One region of the Serratia sp. ID 25-353 genome, then DNA from elsewhere that is predicted to be linked to it. Evidence: predicted binding sites of a transcription regulator. Region 1 holds the regulator's gene; each other region holds the start of a gene.
The links. The regulator sigma-54, encoded in region 1, starts transcription at its own class of promoters, with help from an activator protein. The targets are predictions, from matches to a motif close to GTTGGCACANNTTTCGCTNT.

Region 1 (5,361 bases):
TACCAGCTGGAGCAACTGGGCAAGCTGGTGCTGGTGGATCGCACCAGACCGTACATGCTGGAGAAGTTCTTCGACGCCGAGCATTTCATGGTGCTCAACGAGCCGCTGACGCAGGCGGAGCTGTTCAGCCGGGTGTGCGGCCAGCTGGAGCGGGAAGGGTATGTCGGCGCGGACTTTTATCCGTCGGTGGTCGAACGCGAGGCGATCGTTTCCACGCTGCTGGGCGAGGGCATCGCGCTGCCGCACTCGCTGGGGCTGCTGGCCAAAAAGACTGTGGTGGTGACGCTGCTGGCGCCGCAGGGCGTCGCCTGGGGAGAAGGCGAGGTCGCGCACGTGATTTTCCTGCTGGCGATCAGCAAGAGCGACTATGAAGAGGCGATGGCGATCTACGAGCTGTTCGTCACCTTCGTGCGTGAACGCTCAATGAGCCGCCTGCTGGGCAGCGACAGCTTCGACAGCTTTAAAGCGGTGGCGCTGGACTGCCTGAGCCGGAGTTGAGGGGGAGAGGATATGGGGGATTGGGCGCAAAGGCGCGCCCTCAGCGGCTAATCTTCATCAAACCCGGAGTTGAACAGCTCGACCACTGCCGCCAGCGCGTTGACTTCGTCGGGGCCGGTCGCTTCGACTTCGATATGTCGGCCCTGGGCGGAATCCAGCATCAGCAGCGCGATGACGCTGCTGGCTTCGGCTTCGGTGCCGCTTTCGTTGCGCAGCATCACTTCGGCGTCGAAGCTTTGCACCAGCTCGAACAGTTTCATCGCCGGGCGCGCGTGCATGCCCAGCTTGTTTTTGATTTCAACCGTTTGTTTGACCGTCATTGTTTGCGCTTTTCCAGCGTGCGATGGCGCGACTGCACGTTCTTGCCGCGCGAGCGGAAGTAATCGGCCAGCTGTTCCGCCACGTACACCGAGCGGTGTTTACCGCCGGTACAGCCGATGGCGACCGTCAGGTAGCTGCGGTTGTTGGTTTCCAGCATCGGCAGCCATTGCTCCAGGTAGCTGCGGGTCTGGTAGATGAAGTTGTGCACTTCGGTATGGCGATCGAGGAACGACGCGACCGGCTTGTCCAGACCGGTCATCGGCCGCAGCTTTGGATCCCAGTGCGGGTTCGGCAGGAAGCGCACGTCGAACACGTAGTCGGCATCGATCGGGATGCCGTGCTTGAAGCCGAAGGATTCGAACACCATGGTCAGTTCGCGCTCGCGCTTGCCCAGCAGGCGGGTGCGCAGCATTTCGGCCAGCTCGTGCACCGACATTTCCGAGGTGTCGATAATCAGGTCAGCCCGCGAGCGCAGCGGTTCGAGCAGATCGCTCTCTTCGTCGATGGCGCTTTCCAGCGACAGGTTTTTGCTGGAGAGCGGGTGCAGGCGGCGGGTGTCGCTGTAACGGCGGATCAGCGTATTGCGATCGGCGTCGAGGAACAGTAGCTGCGGCGAGAAGCTGTCCGGCAGCTGAGTCATCGCGTATTCGAACACTTCCGGCGATTCCGGCATGTTGCGCACGTCGATGCTGACCGCCGCGGAGATATTGCGTTCCGCCAGCGTGTTGGCGAGCTGCGGCAGCAGCACCACCGGCAGGTTGTCAACGCAGTAAAAACCCATGTCTTCCAGCGCCCGCAAGGCGACGGATTTTCCGGAACCGGAACGGCCGCTGACAATCATCAGCACCATGTGGCAACTCCCCTGGCATCGCGGCGGCGTTCATCGCCACCGGTGGAAACTTTGTTATTCCGGCCGCAGCCGGATCCATCATCGTGAAACAGTATCGTTATCCGGGCTGGAAGTCACGCCGGCCGGGCATCACTCGGTGATGATTTGGTAAAGCTCTTCGTCGCTCTGCGCGGCGCGCAGGCGGCGGCATACGGTTTTGTCGGCCAGGCGTTTGGCGACCAGCGACAGGGTATGCAAATGGGTTTTGCACTGATCGGCAGGCACCAGCAGCGCGAACAGCAGGTCGACCGGCTGGTTGTCGATAGCGTCGAAAGCGATGGGTTGGTCGAGACGGATAAACACGCCAACGGCCCGCAGTGTGTCCTCTTCCAGTTTGCCGTGGGGAATGGCGATACCGTTGCCGATACCGGTGCTGCCCATGCGTTCCCGGGTGAGAACCGCGTCAAACACCACCTGCGAAGGCAGATTGAGCTGTTTGGCGGCCAGTTCGCTGATAATTTCCAAAGCCCGCTTCTTGCTGGTGCAGTGTACCGAGCTTTTGGTGCACTCGATGTTTAACACCGAGCTTAATTGCATATATTCGTTGTTCATCTCATCTTCACTTAAAACCGCGCCGCCGGGCGCACCCGGCAAGGCGGTTTTTCGTCGGTTTTAACCCTGATTACCGTTCGGCGCGTCACCCATGCGGGTCACGCGCCGAAGGGCGAGGCTGCGACAGATGCAACCTCATGGAATGGGTTAGGGTGTCAGTGTTGCTTCAATTTGTCTTTATGTTTGTTCAATTGACGTGCCAATTTGTCGATCAGCGTATCAATTGCGGCATACATATTCTCGTCTTCCGAGGTGGCGTGCAACTCGCCTCCATTCACGTGCACCGTTGCTTCCGCAATTTGCTGCACTTTTTCCACACTTAATACAACATACACCTGATTGATGCGATCAAAATACTGTTCGAGTTTGGCGAACTTGTTGTTCACGAACTCGCGCAACGGATCGGTGATTTCGATGTGGTGTCCGGTAATGTTGAGCTGCATAGTGTCTTCCTTCTCAATAGAGGTCAAACCAACTGTTTACGCTGGTTCGACGGCGGGATGGACAAAGACTCTCGGTACTTGGCGACGGTGCGCCGCGCCACGATGATCCCCTGATCGGAGAGCAAGGTGGCCAGCTTGCTGTCGCTGAGTGGTTTGGCGGGGTTTTCCGCCGCAATCAATTTCTTCACCAACGCGCGGATCGCCGTCGAGGAGGCTTCGCCGCCGCTGTCGGTATTCACGTGGCTGGAGAAGAAATATTTCAATTCGAAGATGCCGCGCGGGCTGTGCAAAAACTTCTGCGTGGTGACGCGCGAGATCGTCGATTCATGCATCTCCACGGCCTGGGCGATATCCGCCAGCACCATGGGTTTCATAAACTCTTCGCCTTGCTCGAAGAACGCCTGCTGTTGGCTGACGATGCAGCGGGTGACCTTCAGCAGCGTCTCGTTGCGGCTTTCCAGGCTTTTAATCAACCACTTGGCTTCCTGCAGGTTGCTGCGGATGAACTGGCCGTCGGCTTCGCTGCGGGCGCTGTTGCCCAGCGCGGCGTACTGCTGATTGATCTTCAAACGCGGCACGCTGTCGCCGTTGAGCTCGACCGTCCACGTGTTCTGCGTCTTGCGCACCAGCACGTCCGGGATCACGTATTCCGATTCGCCGGTATTGATCGACTGCCCCGGGCGCGGATCGAGCGACTGAATCAGCAGCATCGCTTCTTTCAGTGTATCTTCTTTTAGCCGGGTTGATCGCATCAGGCTGCGAAAGTCGTGGTTGGCCAACAGATCCAGATGCTCGCTGATGATCAGCCGCGCTTCGGCCAGATAAGGGGTGTCTTTGGCGTATTGGGAGAGCTGCACCAGCAGGCAATCGCGCAGATCGCGCGCGGCGACGCCGATCGGATCGAAACGCTGCACGCGCTTCAACACCGCCTCGACTTCTTCAAGGGTCACGTTCTCGTCGCCCAGGCTTTCCAGAATGTCTTCCAGCGGCACGGTGAGATAGCCGGTGTCGTCCACCGCGTCGACGATGGAGGTGGCGATGGCGGCGTCGGTATCGGAAAACGGCGTCAGATCTACCTGCCACATCAGGTAATCCTGCAGCGTTTGGGTGGTCTCGCCCTGATAGACCGGCAGCTCGTCGTCGCTGTAGTCGGTGCCGGTGCCGGACGGCGTGCCGGCGGTGTAGATCTCATCCCAGGTGGCGTCCAGCGGCAGCTCTTCCGGCATGTCTTTCTGTTCCAGCGCCTCGCGGGTATCGAGCCCCTCGGTTTCCTGGGTTTCTTTGGCGTCGATTTCGTCGTGCAGATCGGTCTGTTCAAGCAGCGGATTGCTCTCCAGCGCCAGCTGGATCTCTTGCTGAAGCTCAAGCGTGGACAACTGCAGCAGGCGGATCGCCTGCTGGAGCTGAGGAGTCATGGCCAGCTGTTGGCTGAGCCTGAGTTGCAAACCTTGCTTCATAGTTTTCTGTCTACTTCCGTTAACGGTGTCGCCCCGCAGGGCGCGCCGGCGCTTAGAGGCGGAACTCTTCGCCCAGATAAACGCGTTTTACCTGCTCGTCGGCCAGAATAGCATCCGGCGTGCCGTGGGCAATCAGTTTGCCCTGGCTGACGATGTAGGCGCGTTCACATACGTCCAGCGTCTCGCGCACGTTGTGGTCGGTGATCAGCACGCCCAGGCCGCTGTCACGCAGGTGCTCGATGATTTTTTTGATGTCGATAACGGAAATCGGATCCACCCCGGCGAAGGGTTCGTCCAGCAGAATGAATTTCGGGTTGGCCGCCAGCGCGCGGGCGATTTCGACGCGGCGGCGTTCACCACCGGACAGCGCCTGGCCGAGGCTGTCGCGCAGATGGGAGATGTGGAACTCTTCCATCAGCTCTTTGGCGCGGTCTTCGCGCTGTTCGCTGGTGAGATCGGGACGGATCTCCAGCACCGCCATCAGGTTGTCGTACACGCTCAGGCGGCGGAAGATCGACGCTTCCTGCGGCAGATAGCCGATGCCGCGGCGCGCGCGGGCGTGCAGTGGCAGCAGGCTGATGTCTTCTTCGTCGATCACGATGCGCCCGGCGTCGCGTGGCACGATGCCGACCACCATGTAGAAGGTGGTGGTTTTACCGGCGCCGTTCGGCCCGAGCAGGCCGACGATCTCGCCGGATTTCACTTTCAGGCTGACGTCTTCGACAACTTTACGGCCCTTGTAGGCTTTCGCCAGGTTTTCTGCGATGAGTGTTGCCATAAGTGATTAGTTACTCTTTTTTTGCTCGTTTTTGTCTTGCAACTGCGACGGTACCAGAACCGTTGTCACGCGTTTGCCTTTGTCGCTAAACGCCTGCATTTGCTGCTGTTGCACCAGATAGGTGATGCGATCGCCTTTCACGTTGCTGTCGAGCTGCTCCAGATAGGCGTTGCCCGTCAGGGTCACCAGCTGGGTCGCCACGTCGTAACGCACTTTCTGCGCGTGGCCTTTGACCGGCTTGCCGCTGTCCTGCATCTGGTAGAAGGTTACCGGGTTGCCGAACGCTTCAATATAGGTCTTATTCTGATCTCCGCCCGGGCGGGTGACCACCACCTTGTCGGCGCGAATATCGATGGTGCCCTGTTTGATCACCACGTTGTCGGTGAAGGTGCTGACGTTGCTCTGCATGTCCAACGACTGTTT
Region 2 (5,361 bases), 1.3 Mb from region 1:
TTCAACATCGTCGAGCGCGGCAGCGCGGCCTACAGCCGCATCCGCAGCCTGCTCGACGAGGCTCCGGCGGTGCAGGACGGCCCGCAGGCGCTGCCGGCCGGGCGCGGCGTGCTGGACGTGGATATCCGCGCGTTCCACTACCCGGAAAACCCGCGCCCGGCGCTGCATGACGTGACGCTGACGCTAAAGCCGGGGCAAATGCTGGGGCTGTGCGGGCCGACCGGGGCCGGTAAATCGACATTACTGTCGCTAATTCAGCGCCAGTTCGATGTCAACGAAGGGCAGATCCGCTATCACGGCCTGCCGTTGCCGCAGGTCAAACTCGACGACTGGCGTTCGCGGCTGTCGGTGGTGAGCCAAACGCCGTTCCTGTTCTCCGATACCGTGGCGAACAACATCGCGTTGGGCCATCCGGGCGCGACGCAGGCGCAGATCGAACAGGCGGCGCGGTTGGCCAGCGTTCATGAGGACATTCTGCGGCTGCCGCAGGGCTATGACACCGAGGTGGGCGAGCGCGGCGTGATGCTGTCGGGTGGGCAGAAACAGCGTATCTCCATTGCGCGTGCGCTGCTGCTGGATGCGGAGATCCTGATCCTCGACGACGCGTTGTCGGCGGTGGACGGCCGTACCGAACACCAGATCCTGCATAACCTGCGCAGCTGGGGGCAAGATCGCACGGTGATCATCAGCGCGCACCGGCTGTCGGCATTGACTGAAGCCAGCGAGATCCTGGTGATGCAGCACGGTGGCGTTGCCCAGCGCGGCGATCCGGCTGCGCTGGCGGCGCAGCCGGGCTGGTATCGCGATATGTACCGTTATCAGCAGCTGGAAGCGGCGCTGGACGAAGCGCCGGAAAACGGCGAGGAGGCGTTGGCCGATGAATAAAGTGCAAAAGCTGTGGCCGACGCTGAAGCGGCTGCTGGCCTACGGCTCGCCGTACCGCAAACCGCTGGGGCTGGCGGTGTTGATGCTGTGGATAGCGGCGGCGGCGGAAGTCGCCGGGCCGATCCTGGTGAGCTATTTTATCGATAACTACGTCGCCAAAGGACAACTGCCGCTGATGATCGTCGGCGGGCTGGCGGCGGCTTACATTCTGCTGGAGCTGCTGGCGGCGGCGCTGCACTACTTTCAGGCGCTGCTGTTCAACCAGGCGGCGGTGGGCGTGGTGCAGCGGCTGCGCACCGACGTGATGGACGCCGCGCTGCGCCAGCCGCTCAGCGCCTTCGATACGCAGCCGGTCGGGCAATTGATCTCGCGCGTCACCAACGACACCGAGGTGATCAAGGATCTGTACGTGATGGTGGTCTCCACGGTGCTGAAAAGCGCCGCGCTGATCGGCACCATGCTGGTGGCGATGTTCAGCCTCGACTGGCGCATGGCGCTGGTGGCGGTCTGCATCTTCCCGGCGGTGTTCGTGGTGATGGGCATCTATCAATACTACAGCACACCGATCGTGCGACGGGTGCGCAGCTATCTGGCGGACATCAACGACGGCTTCAACGAAGTGATCAACGGCATGGGCGTGATTCAGCAGTTCCGCCAGCAGGTGCGCTTCGGCGAACGCATGAGCGCCGCCAGCCAGTCGCACTATCTGGCGCGCATGCAGACCCTGCGGCTCGACGGTTTCCTGCTGCGGCCGCTGCTCAGCCTGTTTTCGGCGCTGGTGCTGTGCGGATTGCTGATGCTGTTCGGCTTCAGCGGCGAGGGGGTGATTGGCGTCGGCGTGCTCTACGCCTTCATCAACTACCTGGGGCGCCTGAACGAACCGCTGATCGAGCTCACGTCGCAGCAATCGATCCTGCAGCAGGCGGTAGTGGCCGGCGAACGCATTTTCGAGCTGATGGATCGCAGCCAGCAGAGTTACGGCGCCGACGATCGTCCGTTGGCCGGTGGCCGCATCGACATCACCGATCTGAGCTTCGCTTACCGCGCGGACAAAAAGGTGCTGCAGCACATTTCGCTGGCGGTGCCTTCGCGCGGCTTCGTGGCGCTGGTTGGGCATACCGGCAGCGGCAAGAGCACCTTAGCCAACCTGCTGATGGGCTATTACCCGGTCAGCGAAGGGGAAGTGCGCCTCGATGGCCGCCCGCTATCCAGCCTGTCGCACCGCACGCTGCGCCAGGGCGTGGCGATGGTGCAGCAGGATCCGGTGGTGATCGCCGATTCGGTGCTGGCCAACGTCACGTTGGGGCGCAACATCGAGGAAGACGCCGTGTGGCGGGCGCTGGAAACGGTGCAGCTGGCGGATCTGGTGCGCGGCTTCCCGCAGGGTATTCACACCCGGCTGGGGGAGCAGGGCAATAACCTGTCGGTCGGGCAGAAACAGCTGCTGGCGATGGCGCGGGTCTTGGTGCAGGCGCCGCAGATCCTGATCCTCGACGAGGCGACCGCCAACATCGACTCGGGCACCGAACAGGCGATCCAGCGCGCGTTGCGTGCGATCCGCGAGCACACCACGCTGGTGGTGATCGCCCACCGGCTGTCGACCATCGTCGATGCCGATTCCATCCTGGTGCTGCATCGCGGCCAGGCGGTAGAGCAGGGTAACCATCAGCAGCTGCTGGCGCAGCAGGGGCGCTACTACCAGATGTACCAGCTGCAGCTGGCGGGCGAGCAGCTGGCGGAAGCGGTGCGCGAAGAGAGCCAACCCGCCTGAACATGGGCCGCGATCGCGGCCCTTCTTTCTTTCCCTCGCACCACAAGCAGGCAACCCGCCTGCATCACGCCCCCTTTCTGCACTTTTTCGACGCGATGCGCACCAAATTAGTGCGCGATATTTAATCAATTTAAGGTATCGGTACGGCGACGGGGCCTGATGGTGCCCGCGTACCCGCTAATCCACTGAATCACCATGCAAAATTAAATATGGCACAGCCCTTGCTACATATGACGCGTACCAGGGGTGAGTTTGGGCTTAATTCGTGGAGGGGCAATATGAAGCTGGTGACCGTGGTAATCAAACCGTTCAAGCTGGAGGACGTGCGCGAGGCTCTGTCCTCCGTGGGCATTCAGGGGTTGACCGTAACCGAAGTGAAGGGCTTTGGCCGCCAGAAGGGGCATGCCGAGCTGTATCGCGGCGCCGAGTATAACGTCAACTTCCTGCCCAAGGTTAAAATCGATATCGCCATTGCCGACGATCAGTTGGATGAAGTGGTTGATGTGATTAGCAAAGCCGCCTACACCGGCAAAATCGGCGACGGCAAAATTTTCGTTGCCGAGTTGCAACGCGTGATCCGCATTCGCACCGGCGAAACCGACGAATCGGCACTGTAACCGCGAACTCAGTTAAGTGATGGGGATGGATTGATAATGAAAAGACTGTTATCCATGTTGGGCCTGAGTTCGGTAACCCTGGTTCCTTCTTTGGCCCTGGCCGCCCCGGCGGTCGCCGATAAGCCCGACAACGCCTTTATGATGATCTGCACCGCGTTGGTGCTGTTCATGACGCTGCCGGGCATCGCGTTGTTTTATGGTGGCCTGCTGCGCGGCAAAAACGTGCTGTCGATGCTGACGCAGGTCACCGTCACCTTCGCGCTGGTCTGCGTACTGTGGGTGTTGTATGGCTACAGCCTGGCGTTCAGCGAGGGCAATGCGGTGTTTGGCGGGTTCGAAACGGCGATGCTGAAAGGCATCGGCATCGACAGCGTCACCGGCAGCATCAGCCAGATGATCCACGTCGCCTTCCAGGCGTCCTTCGCCTGCATTACCGTGGCGCTGGTGGTGGGGGGCTTCGCCGAACGCATTCGCTTCTCGGCGGTGCTGATCTTCGCGATCGTATGGTTCACCCTGTCTTATCTGCCGATTGCGCACATGGTGTGGGGCGGCGGCTACCTGGCCGCCGACGGCGCATTGGACTTCGCCGGCGGCACCGTGGTGCACATCAACGCCGCCAGCGCCGGGTTGATCGGTGCCTACCTGATCGGCAAGCGCGCCGGCTTCGGTAAAGAGGCGTTCAAACCGCACAACCTGCCGATGGTGTTTACCGGGGCGTCCATCCTGTATATCGGCTGGTTCGGTTTCAACGCCGGCTCCGCCAGCGCGGCCAACGGCATTGCGGCCCTGGCATTCCTCAATACCGTGGTCGCCACTGCGGGCGCCATTCTCTCCTGGACCTTCGCCGAGTGGGTGCTGCGCGGCAAGCCTTCGCTGCTGGGCGCCTGCTCCGGCATGATCGCCGGGCTGGTTGCGGTGACGCCGGCGGCGGGCACCGTGGGCGTGGGCGGGGCGTTGATCATCGGCCTGGTGGGCGGCGTCGCCGGCCTGTGGGGCGTAGTGACGCTGAAGAAATGGCTGAAAGTGGACGACACCTGCGACGTGTTCGGCGTACACGGGGTGTGCGGCATCGTCGGCTGTCTGCTGACCGGGGTGTTCACCGCCTCTTCACTGGGCGGCACCGGCTATGCCGAAGGGGTGACGATGGGCCATCAGGTCTGGATCCAGCTGGTGAGCGTGCTGATCACGCTGGTATGGTCGAGCGTCGTCGCCTTTATCGCCTTCAAGATCGCGGGAGCGATGGTGGGTCTGAGAGTGCCGGAAGAGCAGGAACGCGAGGGGCTGGACGTCAACAGTCACGGCGAGAGCGCCTACAACCAATAAGACTCGAAGCAGGGCAGTGCGCTAAAGACTAAAATAATGATGAAGCCAAAAGGGGCGATGGAAACATCGCCCCTTTCTTTATGCTGCGGATCAGGCGTCGCGCTGGCGAATCACCCCTTCCTGCACGGTGGTGGCGACCAGTACGCCGTCGCGGGTATAGATCTGGCCGCGTACAAAGCCCCGTGCGCCGGAGGCGGAGGAGCTCTCCACCGCATACAGCAGCCAGTCATCCATGCGGAACGGACGGTGGAACCACATGGAGTGGTCAATGGTGGCCACCTGCATGCCCGGCTCGAGGAAGCCGACGCCGTGCGGCTGCAGCGCGGTCGGCAGGAAGTTAAAGTCCGACGCGTAGCCCAGCAGGTATTGGTGGATGCGTTGATCGTCCGGCATGCTGCCGTTGGCGCGGAACCACACGTAGCGATGGGGTTCTTCCACGCTGCCTTTCAACGGATTGTGGAATTTCACCGGGCGCATTTCGATCGGCTTCTGGCCGATAAATTTTTCGCGCACTTTTTCCGGCAGCATATGCGCCAGCTTCTGGGCGATCTCTGATTCAGACAACAGCCCTTCCGGCGGCGGCACGTCCGGCATCAGGTTCTGGTGCTCGAAACCTGCCTCCGGGCTCTGGAAGGAGGCGGTCATATAGAAGATAGGTTTGCCGTGCTGGATGGCGCTGACGCGGCGTGCGCTGAAGCTGTTGCCGTCGCGCAGGGTTTCCACGTCGTAAACGATAGGCTTGCTGCTGTCGCCTGGGCGCAGGAA
Region 3 (5,361 bases), 540 kb from region 1:
CGTCGTCTTCGACGTCGATGCGCGCCGCCAGGCGGTAGCGGGTGCCGTGCAACGTAATCTGAAACGCGGTGCGGGTGCGCAGCGTGATGGTGCCGCCCGCCTCGCCCAGCGCCTGCAGCGCATTGCGGGTGATGTTCAGCAGCACCTGTTCAATCTGATCCGGGTCGTGGGCCATTTCCGGCAGGCTCGGATCGTAGTCGCGCACCAGCGTGACGTTATCCGGCATTTCCAGCGACACCAGCTGGCAGACGCGCTCCGCGACCTGATGAATGCTCTGGGTAATGTGCTGACCGGGCCGCTGCGGGCCGAGCAGGCGATCCACCAGATTGCGCAGCCGATCGGCCTGCTCGATGATCACCTTGGTGTATTCGGTCAGCGCCGGATCGGGCAGCGCCTTGGCCAACAGCTGCGCCGCGCCGCGCAGGCCGCCCAGCGGATTTTTAATCTCGTGCGCCAAACCGCGTACCAGATCGCGGGCCGCCACCTGTTGAGCATGCTGCAGCTGTTCCTGGCTCAGGCGGCGCTGATTGTCCATCGGCGCCAGCTCGACCAGGATATAGCCTTCCGGCAGCGCCTGAGCGGTCAGAGAAAGGATGTGCGCGCGTCCGTCGACCACCAGGGTCACTTCGTTGTCGGTAAAGCCCTGACCGGCGCGCAGGCTTTCGCGCATCAAAGAGACGTTCAGCGAAAAATAACCGAGCAAATCGGGCAGCGGCGTACCGAACAGCTTGCGGGAGCTTTGCGCCAGCAGTTGCTGTGCCGCCGGGTTGGCGTAGTGAACCGCCAGTGAGTCATCCAACAGCAGGATGCTGTTGATGAGTGAATTGAGGATCTGCCCAGCATCGGGCAGCTTGCCAGTTGCCATACAGCAGACTCCTGCACCTTTTTAGTGCATCTATCCTACTCCATCCGGGATCGGCGCGGTATGGAATAGTTTTGCAGAAAATACGGTGGAGAAAAAAACCCATCCGAAGATGGGCTGAAAGTTTCCACGGCAACAAAAAAGCGATAACAAAAATGTGGGCGCCGTCCGCCTGTGCAGACGGCGCGGGTAGGGCTTAGACGCTGTAGTACAGTTCGAACTCAACCGGGTGTGGCGTCATGCGAACGCGGTCCATCTCTTCTTTGCGCAGTTCGATGTAGGCATCGATTGCATCGTCGGTGAACACGCCGCCACGGGTCAGGAACTCGCGGTCTTCGTTCAGTGCGGCCATTGCCTCGTCCAGTGAGCCGGCCACTTTTGGGATCTCGGCTTCTTCTTCCGGCGGCAGGTCGTACAGGTTTTTGTCCATGGCGTCGCCAGGGTGGATCTTGTTGATGATGCCGTCCAGGCCGGCCATCAGCAGCGCGGCGAAGCACAGGTATGGGTTAGCCGCCGGATCCGGGAAGCGGGCTTCGATGCGGCGCGCTTTCGGGCTGGAGACCACCGGGATGCGGATGGACGCAGAGCGGTTACGGGCGGAGTAAGCCAGCATCACCGGCGCTTCGTAGCCTGGCACCAGACGCTTGTACGAGTTGGTGGTCGGGTTGGCCAGCGCATTGATCGCCTTGGCGTGCTTGATGATGCCGCCGATGTAGAACAGCGCGGTTTCAGACAGGCCGCCGTATTTATCGCCGGCGAACAGGTTGGTGCCGTTCTTGGAGAGCGACATGTGGCAGTGCATGCCGGAACCGTTGTCGCCGAACATGGGCTTCGGCATGAAGGTCGCGGTTTTGCCGAAGGCGTGCGCCACGTTGTGCACCACATATTTGTAGATCTGAATTTCGTCGGCTTTCTTGGTCATGGTGTTGAAGCGGGTTGCCACTTCGTTCTGACCGGCGGTCGCCACTTCGTGGTGGTGCGCTTCAACCACCAGGCCCATCTCTTCCATGGTCAGACACATGGTGGAACGCAGATCCTGCGAAGAGTCGACCGGTGGAACCGGGAAGTAACCGCCTTTCACCGCCGGACGGTGGCCTTTGTTGCCGCCGTCGTATTTTGTACCGGAGTTCCAGGCGCCTTCGATGTCGTCGATGGCCACGTGGGACCCGCGGATGCTGCTGCCGAAGCGGATATCGTCGAACAGGAAGAACTCAGGCTCTGGCCCGAACAGCACGGTATCCGCGATGCCGGAGGAGCGCAGAAAGTCTTCGGCGCGTTTGGAGATGGAGCGCGGGTCGCGATCGTAGCCTTGCATGGTGCCCGGCTCGAGAATGTCGCAGCGAATGATCAGCGTTGGTTCTTCGAAGAACGGATCCAGAACCGCCGTGCTGGCGTCCGGCATCAGCACCATGTCAGATTCGTTGATGCCCTTCCAACCACCGATAGAGGAGCCGTCAAACATTTTACCTTCTTCGAAGAAGTCGGCGTTTACCTGGTGAGCCGGGATCGTCACGTGCTGTTCCTTACCCTTGGTGTCAGTGAAACGCAGGTCTACGAATTTCACTTCATGCTCATTCAGCATCGTCAAAACGTGTTCAGCGGACATACTTAACTCTCCCGGTTTATCATTGTCGTCGTCGTGGAACGAATCTGTGGAACTGGCTTTTTTTCGCCTTGAAAAGACTAAAGCGAAAAGCGTGCCAACTTTTTAAAAAGGCGTTCATCGCCTTTCTGCGCGGGTTTTACCCAGCCACAGTATGCACCACCAACGATAATTTGCACTGTTATGGTGCAATAAGGGTGAGCGTGGGCACTGAAATGGTGCAAAAGTGCAACGATTGCGGCTTTTTGCACCGTGAAAGGGATCACAAACTGACCGGTACGCGGTTGTTTATAAGAGATGGTTGTGATCTTGTTTAGTCCCTCGCTTAATACGTGTACAATAGCGCGCTATTTCTAATGCCCGAGGCAAAGCTGTGATCGAAAATTTGCGTAACATCGCCATTATTGCCCACGTTGACCATGGTAAAACCACCCTGGTTGACAAGCTGCTGCAACAATCCGGTACTTTCGGAGAGCGTGCGGAAGCGACCGAACGCGTAATGGACTCCAACGATTTGGAGAAAGAGCGTGGGATTACCATCCTCGCAAAAAACACCGCCATTAATTGGAACGGTTACCGTATCAACATCGTGGATACCCCAGGACACGCCGACTTCGGCGGCGAGGTAGAGCGCGTGATGTCGATGGTTGACTCGGTGCTGCTGGTTGTGGATGCAATGGATGGCCCTATGCCGCAAACCCGCTTCGTGACTAAGAAGGCCTTCGCCAACGGTCTGAAGCCGATCGTGGTCATCAACAAGGTTGACCGTCCTGGCGCGCGCCCTGACTGGGTTGTGGATCAGGTGTTCGACCTGTTCGTGAATCTCGACGCGACCGACGAGCAGCTCGACTTCCCGATCATCTACGCTTCTGCGCTGAACGGCATCGCCGGCGTCGACCACACCGACATGGCGGAAGACATGACCCCGCTGTATCAGGCGATCGTCGACCACGTGTCTGCGCCGCAGGTTGAGCTGGAAGCGCCATTCCAGATGCAGATCTCCCAGTTGGACTACAACAACTACCTGGGCGTTATCGGCATCGGCCGCATCAAGCGCGGTAAAGTGAAGCCGAACCAGCAGGTCACCATCATCGACAGCGAAGGTAAAACTCGCAACGGTAAAGTGGGCAAAGTGCTGGGTCACCTGGGTCTGGAGCGTATCGACAGCACCCTGGCGGAAGCGGGCGACATCATCGCCATCACCGGCCTGGGCGAGCTGAACATCTCCGACACCATCTGCGACACCAACGCCGTAGAAGCGCTGCCGGCGCTGTCCGTCGACGAACCGACCGTAACCATGTTCTTCAACGTCAACACCTCGCCGTTCTGCGGTAAAGAAGGCAAGTACGTGACGTCGCGTCAGATCCTTGACCGTCTGAACAAAGAGCTGGTGCACAACGTGGCGCTGCGCGTTGAAGAAACCGACGATGCGGACGCCTTCCGCGTCTCCGGTCGTGGCGAGCTGCACCTGTCGGTGCTGATCGAAAACATGCGTCGCGAAGGTTTCGAGCTGGCGGTATCCCGTCCGAAAGTTATCTTCCGCGAAATCGATGGCCGCAAGCAGGAGCCATTCGAGAACGTGACGCTGGATATCGAAGAGCAGCATCAGGGTTCCGTGATGCAGGCGATGGGTGAGCGTAAAGCCGACCTGAAAAACATGGATCCGGACGGTAAGGGCCGCGTGCGTCTCGACTACGTGATCCCAAGCCGCGGTCTGATCGGCTTCCGTAACGAATTCATGACCATGACTTCGGGTACCGGCCTGCTGTACTCCACCTTCAGCCACTACGACGACGTGCGTCCGGGCGAAGTGGGTCAGCGCCAGAACGGCGTGCTGATCTCCAACGGCCAGGGCAAAGCGGTAGCGTTCGCGCTGTTCGGCCTGCAGGATCGCGGCAAGCTGTTCCTGGGCCACGGCGCAGAAGTGTATGAAGGCCAGATCATCGGTATTCACTCACGTTCTAACGACCTGACCGTAAACTGCCTGACCGGTAAGAAGCTGACCAACATGCGTGCTTCCGGTACTGACGAAGCGACTACCCTGGTTCCGGCCATCAAAATGACCCTGGAGCAAGCTCTGGAGTTCATCGATGACGACGAACTGGTAGAAGTGACGCCAACCTCGATCCGTATCCGTAAGCGTCACCTGACGGAAAACGATCGTAAGCGTGCCAGCCGTGGTCCTAAAGACGCTTAATCGCTGATTGAGTGTCTCATGCTTAGGGCGCGGTTCTCGCGCCCTGAGTGTTTTCCTCTGTTGTTCCCCGTTTGTGCGGCGCGCTATGCGCTTTTCCGTTCGCTCCCTGTTCAGCTGTTCCTTTTCCCGCTACAGTGAAATCTCACCGGCCCATCAGGAGAGGACTATGCTGTATATCTTTGATTTAGGTAATGTGATCGTCGATATCGATTTCAAGCGTGTGCTGGGCGTGTGGAGCAATTTGAGCGGCACGCCGTTGGCGGTGCTGTCCGATCGTTTCGCCATGGGTGAGGTGTTCCAGCAACATGAACGCGGTGAAATCAGCGACGAAGACTTCGCCGGCAAGCTGTGCGATGAAATGGGCATCGCGCTCAGCTTCGAGCAATTCGCCACCGGCTGGCAGGCGGTATTCGTCGCGCTTCGCCCGGAGGTGATCGACATCATGCAGCGCCTGCGCAACGAGGGTAACCGGGTGGTGGTACTGTCGAACACCAACCGTCTGCACTGCAACTACTGGCCGCAGCACTATCCTGAAGTGGCCGCCGCCGCCGATCATCTCTATCTGTCGCAAGATCTCGGCATGCGCAAGCCGGAAGCCAACATTTATCAGCATGTGCTGGCTGCGGAAAACACCGCCGCCGCTGACGCGGTGTTCTTCGACGATCACCCGGCGAATGTCCTCGCCGCGCAGGCGTTGGG

Region 2: the regulator sigma-54 is predicted to act here: its motif matches at 2,865-2,884, upstream of glnK (P-II family nitrogen regulator).
Region 3: the regulator sigma-54 is predicted to act here: its motif matches at 2,548-2,567, upstream of glnA (glutamate--ammonia ligase).

Annotation. Positions count from the first base shown of each region.
Region 1 is NZ_CM139236.1:4,484,282-4,489,642, reverse strand. It holds gene ACYF6X_RS21595 (BglG family transcription antiterminator) at 1-498, shown strand, start outside; gene npr (PTS phosphocarrier protein NPr) at 546-818, opposite strand; gene rapZ (RNase adapter RapZ) at 815-1,669, opposite strand; gene ptsN (PTS IIA-like nitrogen regulatory protein PtsN) at 1,799-2,260, opposite strand; gene hpf (ribosome hibernation promoting factor) at 2,416-2,703, opposite strand; gene rpoN (RNA polymerase factor sigma-54) at 2,727-4,160, opposite strand; gene lptB (LPS export ABC transporter ATP-binding protein) at 4,213-4,938, opposite strand; gene lptA (lipopolysaccharide ABC transporter substrate-binding protein LptA) at 4,945-5,361, opposite strand, start outside.
Region 2 is NZ_CM139236.1:3,161,936-3,167,296, reverse strand. It holds gene smdA (multidrug efflux ABC transporter permease/ATP-binding subunit SmdA) at 1-885, shown strand, start outside; gene smdB (multidrug efflux ABC transporter permease/ATP-binding subunit SmdB) at 878-2,656, shown strand; gene glnK (P-II family nitrogen regulator) at 2,935-3,273, shown strand; gene amtB (ammonium transporter AmtB) at 3,310-4,596, shown strand; gene tesB (acyl-CoA thioesterase II) at 4,687-5,361, opposite strand, start outside.
Region 3 is NZ_CM139236.1:5,027,070-5,032,430, reverse strand. It holds gene glnL (nitrogen regulation protein NR(II)) at 1-865, opposite strand, end outside; gene glnA (glutamate--ammonia ligase) at 1,059-2,468, opposite strand; gene typA (ribosome-dependent GTPase TypA) at 2,839-4,662, shown strand; gene yihX (glucose-1-phosphatase) at 4,829-5,361, shown strand, end outside.